3 regions of the Thalassotalea sp. Y01 genome follow, and region 1 is predicted to be linked to each of the others. Evidence: riboswitches for the same ligand, from Rfam matches in the RefSeq annotation. Region 1 holds a riboswitch; each other region holds the start of a gene.
The links. Region 1 has a riboswitch for lysine ahead of dapA (4-hydroxy-tetrahydrodipicolinate synthase). Riboswitches for the same ligand answer to the same signal wherever they lie in the genome.

Region 1 (4,291 bases):
CGGTCATTTTCACGTAGGTCACGACCGGTCATTTCTTGAATTAACGCCTGACGGGTAACAATCTTACCGCGATTCGCCATTAATAGACGTAGGGCACGATACTCACCACGAGGAATTGGGAACGTAATGCCATTTGGTGATGTCATTTGACGAGAGTTAGGGTCTAACTGCCAGTTGTCGAAATGAATCAACTCAGTTGCTGCCATTGGCGCCGCTTTTTCTACTTGGCTAATACGCTTAAGTAGATTGCGTACACGAATAGTTAACTCGCGTGGGTTAAAAGGTTTAGTGATATAATCATCCGCACCGATCTCTAAGCCCAATACTTTGTCCACATCGCTGTCGCGACCACTGATGAAGATCAAACCTTTGTCGTCTTTCTCGATGATTTCACGAGCTAATAACAGACCGTTTTTACCTGGTAAGTTAATGTCCATCAAAACAAGGTCAATATTACGATCTTGTAGTTGACGCTCCATTTCTTCACCGTTTGCCGCTACGTAGGTTAAGTAACCTTCAGCTTCAAACAGATTTTTCAGATTTAAACGTGTTACTTCTTCATCTTCAACGATGAGAACTTTGGCTTGCGGTTGGTTGATCATATATACCTCAACAGTTAATACCCAAATGTCAGCGAGCATGAAAACATAAGGGCGTATAGAGTCGCTGCATTTTTGGCTGCAAACTCAAGACTAAAATTTATGTTGCATATGATAGTAAATGTCAGAAAGTAAACAATGGTGAAATTGTTGTAAAAATGTAAGTGACAAAATGTAAACAAAATACCTGTGTTTCTTTTTAAGTTATTGATTATTATGTTTATAGTTGTGAGTGGTTATGTGAGGGAGGAAAAATCGGCTTTGCAACAAATTGTAATCCTTGGCCATTTATTAGGTTAGTAACAAATCAAAATTGACAAAAAAGCATTACTGGTAGGTTAATTTGTTGTCAATATTAACCTTGTTTTTACCCTGTGTTTTGCTGTGTTTAACATTTACCTCTGTGTTAACGCTTTTGCGCTTGATGAATCGCAAAACCTTTGTGATTAGCGAGCAAGTTTGAATGCCCAAATTGCTTTTCAATAATCGGTGCATACTTTAAAAAGCTGTTGGCAACTATGGTCAATTTACCATTTTTGTTGATTTTGTTTTTAACGCTTTGCAAAAATACTTCGGTGGTTTGGTAGTGGGTTTTTAAGCCTTGATGAAATGGCGGATTAGATACCACGAGTTGATAACCTTGGCCAACATTAGATAAACCGTCTGAGGCATAGACGTTACCGCTAAGCTTGTTAACAGCCAGTGTTTTTTCAGCGCTGGCAATCGCCAAGGCGTTGACATCAATCATTTCAATATCGGCATCGCGATTGGCCATCTTAATATAACAACCAATAACGCCCGCGCCGCAACCAAAATCAAGCACCTTACCGGTCACTTTGTCTGGTATATGCTGCAATAATAACTGGGTACCGATATCAAGCTCTGCATGGGAGAACACGCCCGGCAAAGCGCAAATGGTCAATGCCGTATCAGCTTGCTGTATCTGATATTGGCGATACCAATCATCAAGCACAAATGCTGAACGGTTATTGTTAAACACCATCTCATACAAAAGACAATGTCTTGCTGAATCAACTTTATCGCAGCGCAAGGCATAGTCTGATGCCAATTTCGCCGCCGATTTAACCCCACCTTTATTTTCTCCAACGAACAATACAATGGCGTTATCGCTTAGGCTGTTCGAGAGCATGGCCATTTGCATGGTAAATTCAGGTTTAGATTTCGGGAAGTAAAAGATAACCAGATCATGTTGCTGCTTGCTTTGGTATTGTTCGCCAAATTCACAGTGCACATTTTGACAGGCTTTGCTTATCGCTTGATGTTGCGCATAATTTACCTGGTAACTGGTAACCTTGGCATCAGGATACAGTTGAGTCAGTTCTTTGATCAGTTCTACATCAGGGCAACCGACAACTAAGGGATGTTTACTGTCCAATAAGTCAGTATTTCTGAGTAATAGTTGTGATGGATTACTAACAGCCATAAGTTACCGTGATGTCGTAAAAACGCTATTTTCGCATGTTATGACTATGGAAAAAAGCATAAATTTAGCCGAGCTAACACAATACCTTATTGCCAACGCAGCTATCATTTTAGGCAAGCCAGATGCGAGAACTTAGGCTGACGATATAAATGTGGTTTTGTGGTTTGCATTGCGTTTGCTAAAGTGGTTACATCGGCTTCATCTGACACTGTGTTTGGTAAATAGGTTACACCGGTACGTTTGTGTTGAAAGTCCCTTCTTAAAGTGGTTAAATACGCGACATTCCGACACATTAAATATGTGTCTCCTCCTTCCGAGGATCAGAAGAGGAGCGTTAACCAGGCAGTTATCCTTAGGGCCTTACCCGTATAAAGGATAATCAGGGGGATTATCGCCGAGGCAGATACCGAAAAAGGTAGGTATACTGTCGGCTGTATGGGTTGAATCCCTGCAGCTGTCGCTTAACATGAGTTTAAGTGGAGAGCTTCTGGCCCCAGCATCGTATTGCTGGCTCCAGTCTTTCTATTTACGCTCGAATAATAAATATCGCGATTAAGATAAACACATCGCACGCAGTAACGAGACGTAACATGACAACTTTTCAACTTGATGATTTTCCTCTATGGACAGCCTTAGTCACGCCGTTCAATGACGCTGGCGAGATAGATTATGACAGCCTAGCTAAAATCGTAGAGGATCAAGTACAAGCTGGTAATGGTATTTTGATTTGCGGTAGTACCGGTGAAGGCTTGGCTATCGAACAACACGAGCAATACCAAATTGTTAAATTTATTTGTGATTTGCAGCCGCAGGTACCACTTATGGTTGCCGTTGGTGGTGCTAACTTAGCAGCACAATCGGCTTGGATTGAACAATGCAATTCGTTACCTATACACAGTTACTTGCTCACCGCGCCGCTCTACACTAAACCTGGCATCATAGGTCAAACCAATTGGTTTAAAGCATTGATGGATATCGCCACAAAACCGTGCATGATATACAACGTTCCTTCTCGAACTGGCGTGAGTATCCCCGTTGAAACCGTACAAAACCTTGCCGAGCATCCAAACTTGTGGGCGATGAAGGAAGCCAGTGGCGACATCAATGAGTTTTTAGGTTTTGTCGAAGCAGCGCCGAACATGAAAATGTACTCAGGTGAAGACGCTCTGATCCCATACCTTGCGTCGGCTGGTGCTGTCGGTTTGGTGTCGGTTTGCGCCAACGCTTGGCCTGAGGCGACTCATTTGTATGTGCGTCAAGCATTGACTGGCCAAGGTGCTAGCTTGTTTCCTGTTTGGTATAACGCCATCAGTCCGTTGTTTGAGGTTGCCAACCCAATTCCAGTCAAAGTGTTAATGCACAAGCAAGGGGTTATCTCATCGCCTGTATTGCGTGCACCACTAACCCATCTGGAACTGGCTTCTGATAGCAAAGTCTTGGCGGCGGATACAGCAATCACTGAATGGTTGTGCAACAGCCGCAATAACCTTTAATAGCACTTATGTCAGAGTTGTTCACCAAACAAGTATTAACCGTAGGTGAGATGGCCAGTGGCGTGTCACTGACCATTCCTGTTTATCGCTTAAAAGGCAATGGACAAGGACCGTCAGTATATATTCAAGCCAATATTCACGGCGCTGAAGTGCAAGGCAATGCGGTAATCTATCAGTTACTTGAGTTGTTGCAAAAGCAATCTCTGCTTGGTGATATCACATTGGTGCCTTACGCCAACCCTGTCGGCTGTAATCATAAAAATGGTGAGTACACCTTAGGTCGATTTGACCCGATTACCGGTGTGAACTGGAATCGCATGTTCCATCATAATGAACAGTTGATTGAACACGTCATGCAAAAGCACAGTAACAGTGATGTTGATACCATAAAACAATATTTTCAGCAGTTGATGTTAGATGATATTGAGCAAAAGCTGGATCACAACAATTACGGGTTAAGTACTGGCCGAAGAATTGCTTATCGATTACAACAATTAGCGCACCAGCACGATATTGTTTTGGACTTACATACCGGGCCAATATCATCAAAACATATTTATTGTCCGGAATACGCACGCAATAGTGCCAGCTTTTTCAATATTCCACATACCATATTGATCCCCAATGATTTTGCCGGGGCAATGGACGAAGCGACGTTTTGTCCATGGTGGACTCTAGCAGAGAAGTTTGCCGAAAATGGCCGCGAACTTGATTTTGGTAAGGAAAGTTTTACCGTAGAACTTGGCTCACAAGAG
Region 2 (4,291 bases), on a different contig from region 1:
GCTATTTAGATCGTGTTGCTAAACGCTCCGAGCCTTTTCTTTTCCATATCACCGAAGAACTGGAAAAACACAACATGCCAATGGAATTGGTGCTATTGCCTGTTGTCGAAAGTGCTTACGATCCCTTTGCCTACTCGCACGGCAGTGCCTCAGGCATGTGGCAATTTTTGTCGGGCACCGGAAAGCAATTTGGTTTAAAACAAGATTGGTGGTACGACGGCAGACGCGATGTTGCCGCCTCGACTCAAGCAGCAATCAAATTCCTAAAATATTTACACAAGCGCTTTGATGGCGATTGGTTACTCGCACTTGCCGCCTATAACTCAGGTGAAGGTCGCGTCGCCAGAGCAATGAAAGCCAATGCTCGCAAAGGTCGCCCTACCGATTTTTGGAACTTGAAACTGCCGAAAGAAACGCGTGATTATGTGCCTAAACTACTGGGCCTGGCCGCACTTGTTAAAGAACCTGAAAAATATGGTGTGACCTTATATGCGATAAATAATGAACCGGTGATCAGCCATGTTGATATTGGCTCACAATTGGATTTATCTTTGGCAGCAAAATTATCCGGCTTAACCGTGGATGAATTGCACGCACTTAACCCTGGTTTCAATCGTTGGGCAACTCCGCCAAATGGACCGCATCAACTATTGCTGCCAAATAGCAAAATCGAACAATTTAAGAAAAGTCTTTCGTCATTAGATGAAAAAGACCGCTTAAGTTGGCAACGCTATAAAATTAAAAGCGGCGATAGCTTATCGGTGATTGCCAAACGCTTTAATACCACAGTGTCGGTTATTAGAGAAACCAACGACCTAAATAACAATGTTATTGTTGCCGGTAATTACCTGTTGATCCCTACCGCCACACAAAGCCTAGATCGCTACGCAACCTATGAGCAAGTGCGCCAAAGCAAGCTAAGCAAAAAAGGTACCGGTAATAAGGTCATTCATGTTGTCAAAAATGGCGATAACCTGTGGGATATCGGCAGAACGTACAAAGTGAGCGGGAAAGACATTGCCAAATGGAATGGCTTTGCCCCTAAAGACATGCTTAGACTGGGTCAAAAGTTAACGATTTGGACCGCAAACGACAGTGCCGCATCAGGCTCAGGTAATACCGTCATGCGCAATATTCAATATAAAGTGAAATCAGGTGACTCACTGGCACGCATTGCCAGCAAGTTTAAAGTTAAAATTGCCGATATTGAAAAGTGGAACAACCTAAATCGCAGTAAATACCTGCAACCAGGTCAAATTTTAAAACTGTCCGTCAATATCACCTCTATCTAGTGTGTATGCGGGCAACGGTTTGACTGTTGCCCGTAACACATCTCTGTTCATATTTTACACTTGAGTAACGGCATACTTTTGCCGAATCCTTATAATACGCCCTTTAAAATTCAGCTGACCTTCAGCAATCTATTTTGCTTAAAAATAAGGCGTTTATGTTTGTAATTCGACAACATCGCAGCTTTTCTGAGTTATATGCTAGCTCTTTAGCCATGTTTGGCTCTGCCCTAACCTTAATGGTCATACTGAATCAATTCTTGTCATAAGCTGGCAAGACATTATCTGCCGCCAGCAGTCTAAAACAGGCCAAAAGTAGAGGTGCGATTAATATCAGTATCGTTTTATCAGGGTGATGCCGAAGACAAAACGAGAAAGGATTAATTGCCGAAGTAAGATTGAAGATCGCTTCATCTTGCTGGTGTTATTGTCGAAAGAGATAACACTGCCATAGTCAAACCAGTTACGCTGGTAACAAATAACTATGGAGCGCTACGATGAAGTTCTGTCCCTTCGATACAGCATATTCATTTTTAGTAGTGCTTTATAAAACTGAAGTAGTTACACATGAATTTAATTGATTTTTCATCATCATTTGTTTCTTTATTACCCGCTGTAATCGCCTTGACACTGGCAATATTGACTCGTCGCGTTTTATTGTCGCTTGGGGTTGGTATATTGCTTGGTGCAGTCTTACTTAATGACATGTCGATTACCGGTACGCTTGCTTATGTTGGCGCCTCGGTGAGCGGTGTGTTTATTGAAGACGGTGGTATAAACAGCTGGAATATGTCGATTGTGGCATTTTTAATTTTACTTGGCGTGATCACCGCTTTGTTAAGTGTCAGCGGTGCCACGTTAGCCTTTGCTAATTGGGCTATGGGTAAAGTTAAAAATCGCCGAGGCTCTCAGCTGTTAGCGGCATTTTTAGGGGTCTTTATTTTTATCGATGACTACTTTAATTCCTTAGCCGTTGGTACCGTTTCAAGACCGGTAACTGATCGATACAAAGTATCTCGTGCCAAACTGGCCTATATCTTAGACTCTACCGCGGCACCTATGTGTGTGTTAATGCCAATATCCAGTTGGGGGGCATACATCATGGCCTTGATGGCAGGTATACTAGCAAGCCATGGCATCAGTGAATACACCCCGCTTGCAGCTTATGTTGCGTCGATCCCAATGAACTTTTACGCGTTATTTGCCTTATTAATGGTGTTTGCGGTGATCTACTTCGATTTAAATGTCGGTGCCATGACTCGCCATGAACAACAAGCAAATGACGGCGACGATCAGAGCAAACAAGAAAGCCATGAATTACCGATGGTCATTGAAGGCGTTCAAGCAAAAGCACGCGACCTTATCACGCCCATTGTCGTTTTAATTATCGCCACCATAAGCTTTATGGTTTATACCGGTGGACAAGCGCTTAGTGCCGATAATAAAGCATTTAATATCTTTGCCGCATTTGAAAATACCGATGTAGGTATGTCGCTGGTTTATGGTGGTTTAGTCGGCTTGGCGATGACGCTATTTACCATAATCAAACGCGGCATAGGCTTTGCTGACATCTCAAAAGCGGCAATCAATGGCGCTAAATCAATGCTTGGCGCTATTTTAATATTGCTGTTCGCTTGGACCATAGGCACGGTGATTGGCGATATGAAAACCGGTAGTTATCTATCGACGTTAGCTACAGGTAATATCGACATTGCTTGGTTTCCTGTGTTGTTATTTTTACTGTCAGGCTTTATGGCGTTCGCCACAGGCACATCTTGGGGTACATTTGGTATCATGTTACCTATTGCTGGTGATATGGCGGCAGCGAGTGATATAGCGCTTATGTTGCCTATGCTATCAGCAGTCTTAGCAGGGTCAGTATTTGGTGATCATTGTTCACCGATTTCAGATACCACCATACTGTCGTCCACCGGTGCACGCTGTAATCACATCGATCATGTGGCTACACAACTACCGTATTCTTTGTCGATTGCGGCAATATCAGCGATTGGCTTTATCATTATTGGCTTTACCGGTTCAAGCAGTTTGGCGTTGCTGGTAACCAGCCTATTCTTTATTGGTCTTGTTGGTTTGTTGCGAATGATTTGTATTGAGCAGTCACGCAGTACCGCCCCAACTTAAGTAAAACAAGCGCACAGTAAAATAAAAGCCCAGTCGCTATCGCCACTGGGCTTTTATTTTATCTGTAACACGTTAAGTCCGTCATGTGCGAATATCAGACTGTCTCTGTTGTCAGTAAAAACAATCACCTCAACACAAAGAAACTCTTAAGCACCGGTCTCCTCGTCCGGAACATCGGTCGGTAATTCGTAGGGAGTACAGCTTGTTATTCTCTGTTGCCAAACCACCCCGCGACCCGGCTTGTCCACTTCTGCGAACCAGAATATAAATTCGAAGATATCCTTTGCCTGATCTTCTGTGCACGTTATAAATAAAAATTTGACCAGCTCCGACTCAGGTAATTTCCCTTGCTCGGTTTTTACTTCAGCAAGAGCACCGATGCCTCGGCAAGCTGAGCTGCCAGCGCTGGTGACACCAAACTTTTCACGCAGTTCTGCCAGCAGGCGTTTGTCCGTGCCATCGTCCGGCAAATAACAGTAAATGGCCTTACAAGCCGGAAAGTTCGCCATTTGCGCAGCTAAATCGGCCGAGAGACTCATTCTGGGTTCACGCCCAGTTCTTTGCGAACGGCCTCAGGTACATAGGTCGCCACTCTTTCCACTGGGCTGACAAACATATACCCAATACCGGGCACATTCAGTTCAGCGGCTTTATAAATTGCCTCAAACATTAAATCCTGCTGGTCCGAAGACACCATAAATACAATCACGTCTTTCTCAGATTCTACAGCAACACCTAAGGCTCCAAATCGTTCTCGAACGCCCCAGCCGTGTACCGCGTGAACACTGGCAACGCGGGCTCCTACATTACGAGCCGCGAGTAACACAGCCTCTGTACGTTTTTTATCTAATACGCAGGTG
Region 3 (4,291 bases), on a different contig from region 1:
TAGTGTTACCAATAATAAAGGCGAAACCGTCCCGTTATTAAATTATCAGAACAAAGTACTTTTGATCGTCAACACCGCTAGCGCATGTGGTTTTACCCCGCAATATGACGGTCTTGAGAATCTCTATCAGGCCTATAAAGACAATGGTTTAGCGGTATTGGCTTTTCCTTGTAATCAATTTGGTGAACAGGAAAAAGGCTCAGACGATGAAATTCGCAATTTTTGTGATTTAAATTTTCATATTAACTTTGATTTATTTGCCAAAGTCGATGTCAATGGTGACAAAGCAGACCCCTTGTTTGATTATTTGACGCAACAGGCGAAAGGTATTTTAGGCAGCAAAAAGATTAAATGGAATTTCACTAAGTTCCTGGTCAATCGCCAAGGCGAGGTGATCAAACGTTATGGTTCGATTGTTAAGCCTGAAAAGATTGCCAAAGATATTGAGCAACTACTATAGATGCCCTACTCATTATTTTAAGCATTTTTTTGAGCACTGCTCTATGGCTCGTTAACAATTGACAGCAGCTTACGCAAAAGAAAGCCAAGCAAAACCCAAAAAACGCCTCACTTTGTGAGGCGTTTATTTATTAAAGTTAAAGCTCATTATTTAGCATAGGCTCTACTCTACATGAGATTAGCTCAGTTGTAGAAACGCTTTGCCTTACATAAACAATTTGTCGTGTAGGGTTTCAACCACTTGATTTGCATCGTTTTCTGCAACCAAGAAACACAGGTTATTGGCGCTTGCGCCATGACAAATCATGCGCACGCTGACATCTTCAATGTGGTTAAACACGTTACTGCCTAGTTGTGTCGTCGATTGTAAATTATTGCCAACAATGGCCACTAGCGACAGCCCATGTTCTACGGTAACCTCACACAACTGCTCAAGTTCTTCTAACACTTGCTGATTAATCAAAGCTTGGGTAGAACCTGGTGGGTTATCAAATGTTAAGGCTACTGAAATTTCTGACGTGGTGATCAAGTCGACACTTAACTCATGCTTAGCCAATATCGCAAATACTTGCGCCAAAAAACCACTGGCATGTAACATCGCTGGACTCTTTACGGTAACCAATGTTTGTTCTTTGCGCAGTGCAATCGCACGATAGGTTGGTTTTGATTCAACATGTTGACGGATTTGCGTGCCACCGGCTTGCGGTTCACGAGATGAACCAACAAACACAGGAATGTCCGATCGCATCGCAGGGATCAAGGTTGCAGGATGGAGAATTTTGGCGCCAAAGGTTGCCATTTCCGCCGCTTCACCAAAACTGATTTCAGGTATGGCACGAGCCGAGCTGGCTATGCGTGGATCGGTGGTAAAAATACCTACCACATCGGTCCATATCAATAAGTCATCTGCCTGACATGCTTCTGCTAATAGTGCCGCCGAATAGTCTGAACCACCTCGCCCTAACGTTGTCGTATTGCCTAATCCGTCTTGACCGATAAATCCTTGTGTAACAATTACATGCTGTTGCAATAACGGCAACAATTGCTGCTCACAATTTAACGCCAATGCCTCAATATCAACCACAGCTTTACCGTATAGACTGTTAGTACGCATTACTTGACGAACATCAAAGGTCAAACCATTAACGCCAATACTGCGCAGAACTTCGGCAAACAAAATCGAGCTCATGCGCTCACCACAGGCCAAAATAGAATCCGTGGTTTTTGCTGTTTGCACTGTATTTTGTTGCTCAACAAGTGCCGTTAAGTGCTCTAACACCTCGTCAATTTGACGATTTAATTGCAACTCTGCTGATAATTGTTGCGTAATATTGTATTGAATACCGCGAATTTGATTAATGATGTCTTGCTGCTCTTGGTGCGATAGTAATTGTTGCGACAAAGTCACTAAATGATTGGTAACTCCAGCACTGGCTGATACCACAACAACTTTGGTGCTTTGGTTATCTTTGATGATGTTGGCGCAGCGCAACATAGCATCGTAATCGGCAACACTGGTACCGCCAAACTTGGCAACATTTAACATTTGAAATTCTCCCTAATTAACAGAACACCCTATTGCAACGTCAGTTTTTTAATACAATAACAGACTTCTAAAGCAATTGGCGCTGTTTATAAACTACATAAGGAAGAGCATGACTGATAAGCAAGGAATAGGAATCTTGACGTTTTCAGCCAGAAGCTCTCCACCATCTATTGGTGACAGTCATCAGGATTCAACCGTAATGACCGAATGTACTTTAACCACCTAAAGTAACACCCTCGGCATTAGTCCCCCTCAATGATTGTCATAAGCTGATGGTGCTTCAAATCATTTACCTGGCTAATGCTACCTCTTCTGGTGTTGTGTAGATAATTTGAGTAATAACTCTACAGCAACGCAAGCTATTAAACCGCAAGGGCGATACAAAAGCAATATGGTATCGACTAAAAATCTGCAAAATTAACATATTTTTGCAATTTTTCTTCGAGTTGTTAGGCAATTAGCGAGATTTACTTAGGTGCTTTATCAAAATTTCGGTTATGCTAAAAATAAATTTTTGATGGGCTTTTCATGGATTGGTTTTTACTAAAAAAACTTATTGGTCAATTACTGCAACCAATGATCTTAATTTTATTTTTGATGCTGTTAGCGTTGCTTTTGTTTCATAGTCGACGACATGTTGCTCGCGTTAGTTTATTTCTTGCCACGTTGTTTTTGTTCGGGTTTTCCTTTATTGGTGTCAGCAACTCACTCATAGCCCCTTACGAGCAACGCTATCCAACCTTTAGCCAGCAGCAACAACGTTTAGACTATATTGTCATCTTAGGTTGCGGGCATACCAGTGACGACACACTTGGCGCCTCGCAACAATTACAAATCTGCTCATTGCAACGTATGGTTGAAGGCATGCGTGTCGCCAACTTGCACCCAGAAGCAACCATCATTACCTCCGGTGCGGCATTTTATGATAGCACCAGCAATGCACAAAAGGTGAAACAAGCTCTGATTGAATTAGGGTTTAGTGGTGACATAATCACTAATGACCAAGCTAAAGATACCGAAGACGAAGCGATGTTATTAATGCCGCGGTTAACCAACACCCATTTTGCCCTTGTCACCAATGCCAATCATATGCCGAGAGCAATGACCTATTTTGAGCAACAAGGTTTGACCCCTATCGCTGCTCCTACCGGTTACTTTGTTAAACAAGGTCCTCTAAATTGGCAGGACTACTTTCCTGACGCCAATCAATTGCATAAAACCGAGACGTTTTTTTACGAGTTTTTCGGTCAGATATGGCAATGGCTTAAGTCATAACACACTGACGGTACGGCGCGCCCGTTCAAAGCTACAGATTAATCACTAAGAGGTTTTTCGCTCATAATACCCACTAGATTGTCACTTGGATCGCGAATAAAGCCGATCCACAGTTGATGATCTGACATGGTGGCGGCTAAGGCTGGGGCTCGCTCTATAGCGACATTGTGCTGTTGCAAATGCGCAAATGCTTGCTCTATATCATCGACTTTGTAGTAAATCACCGAGGTATGATGGTCGCGTTCTTCGCCTTGTAATGTGGTGAGCATCAATCGAATATCGTTTAATTGGTAAAACGATAAGTTTTCACCGGCATCAAACAACAGCGGTAGTCCCATGATATCTTGGTAAAACGCTCTTGCCGCGTTTATATCAGTACAACAAATCGCAACCTGGCCGATGGCGTTAATATGTAAACTCATCTGTTTTCCTTATAACGTATCTTTGTTTTAATGGATCTAGGTTTTAACCAATCTGTCGTTTTGCCAACCAGTAACTTAACCTATTAAGGTATAGACGCTGTCAACAATTGCTCGCACACCATTACCCCGTGATGGACTTAAGTGTTGCATCAACCCTAAGCTTTGAAAAAACTCTGGCACCTTAGTTTTTTGAATTTGTACGGCGGTCTTACCTTGAAATTGGCTTAAAATCACCACCATAAGACCACGTATTAGCCGAGCATCACTATCACCAATAAAATAAAAGCGATCGTTATACTTAACGACGTCTAACCAAGCATTGCTTTCACAACCAGAAATTAATATATCATCACTGCGACGCTGTTTATCTAAACGATGCAGTCGTTTAGACAATAGCATAATCACTCGATGCTTTTTATCCCAAGAATTTGCGTCGCTAAACTCTGCCAACACATCTGCTTCGCTAACAAAATCAAACGGTTTATCATGCGTCACGGACGACTTAGTATCTGTTTTAGTCCAATCCACATCGCTACTGTCTGCTTGTTGTAAGTTGCCATCGGCTTCAATACACGCCTTTAACGCGGCC

Region 2: another riboswitch for lysine. It lies ahead of HII16_RS14200 (Na+/H+ antiporter NhaC family protein); the one in region 1 lies ahead of dapA (4-hydroxy-tetrahydrodipicolinate synthase).
Region 3: another riboswitch for lysine. It lies ahead of lysC (lysine-sensitive aspartokinase 3); the one in region 1 lies ahead of dapA (4-hydroxy-tetrahydrodipicolinate synthase).

Annotation. Positions count from the first base shown of each region.
Region 1 covers NZ_JABBXG010000003.1:304,109-308,399, forward strand. The annotation lists gene arcA (two-component system response regulator ArcA) at 1-602, opposite strand, end outside; gene HII16_RS06210 (methyltransferase) at 1,006-2,043, opposite strand; lysine riboswitch at 2,360-2,538, shown strand; gene dapA (4-hydroxy-tetrahydrodipicolinate synthase) at 2,634-3,536, shown strand; gene HII16_RS06220 (succinylglutamate desuccinylase/aspartoacylase family protein) at 3,545-4,291, shown strand, end outside.
Region 2 covers NZ_JABBXG010000010.1:104,968-109,258, forward strand. The annotation lists gene HII16_RS14195 (LysM peptidoglycan-binding domain-containing protein) at 1-1,292, shown strand, start outside; lysine riboswitch at 1,598-1,792, shown strand; gene HII16_RS14200 (Na+/H+ antiporter NhaC family protein) at 1,857-3,431, shown strand; gene HII16_RS14205 (hypothetical protein) at 3,578-3,970, opposite strand; gene HII16_RS14210 (P-II family nitrogen regulator) at 3,967-4,291, opposite strand, start outside.
Region 3 covers NZ_JABBXG010000010.1:39,538-43,828, forward strand. The annotation lists gene HII16_RS13895 (glutathione peroxidase) at 1-460, shown strand, start outside; gene lysC (lysine-sensitive aspartokinase 3) at 665-2,005, opposite strand; lysine riboswitch at 2,151-2,325, opposite strand; gene HII16_RS13905 (ElyC/SanA/YdcF family protein) at 2,534-3,280, shown strand; gene HII16_RS13910 (VOC family protein) at 3,319-3,702, opposite strand; gene HII16_RS13915 (SufS family cysteine desulfurase) at 3,778-4,291, opposite strand, start outside.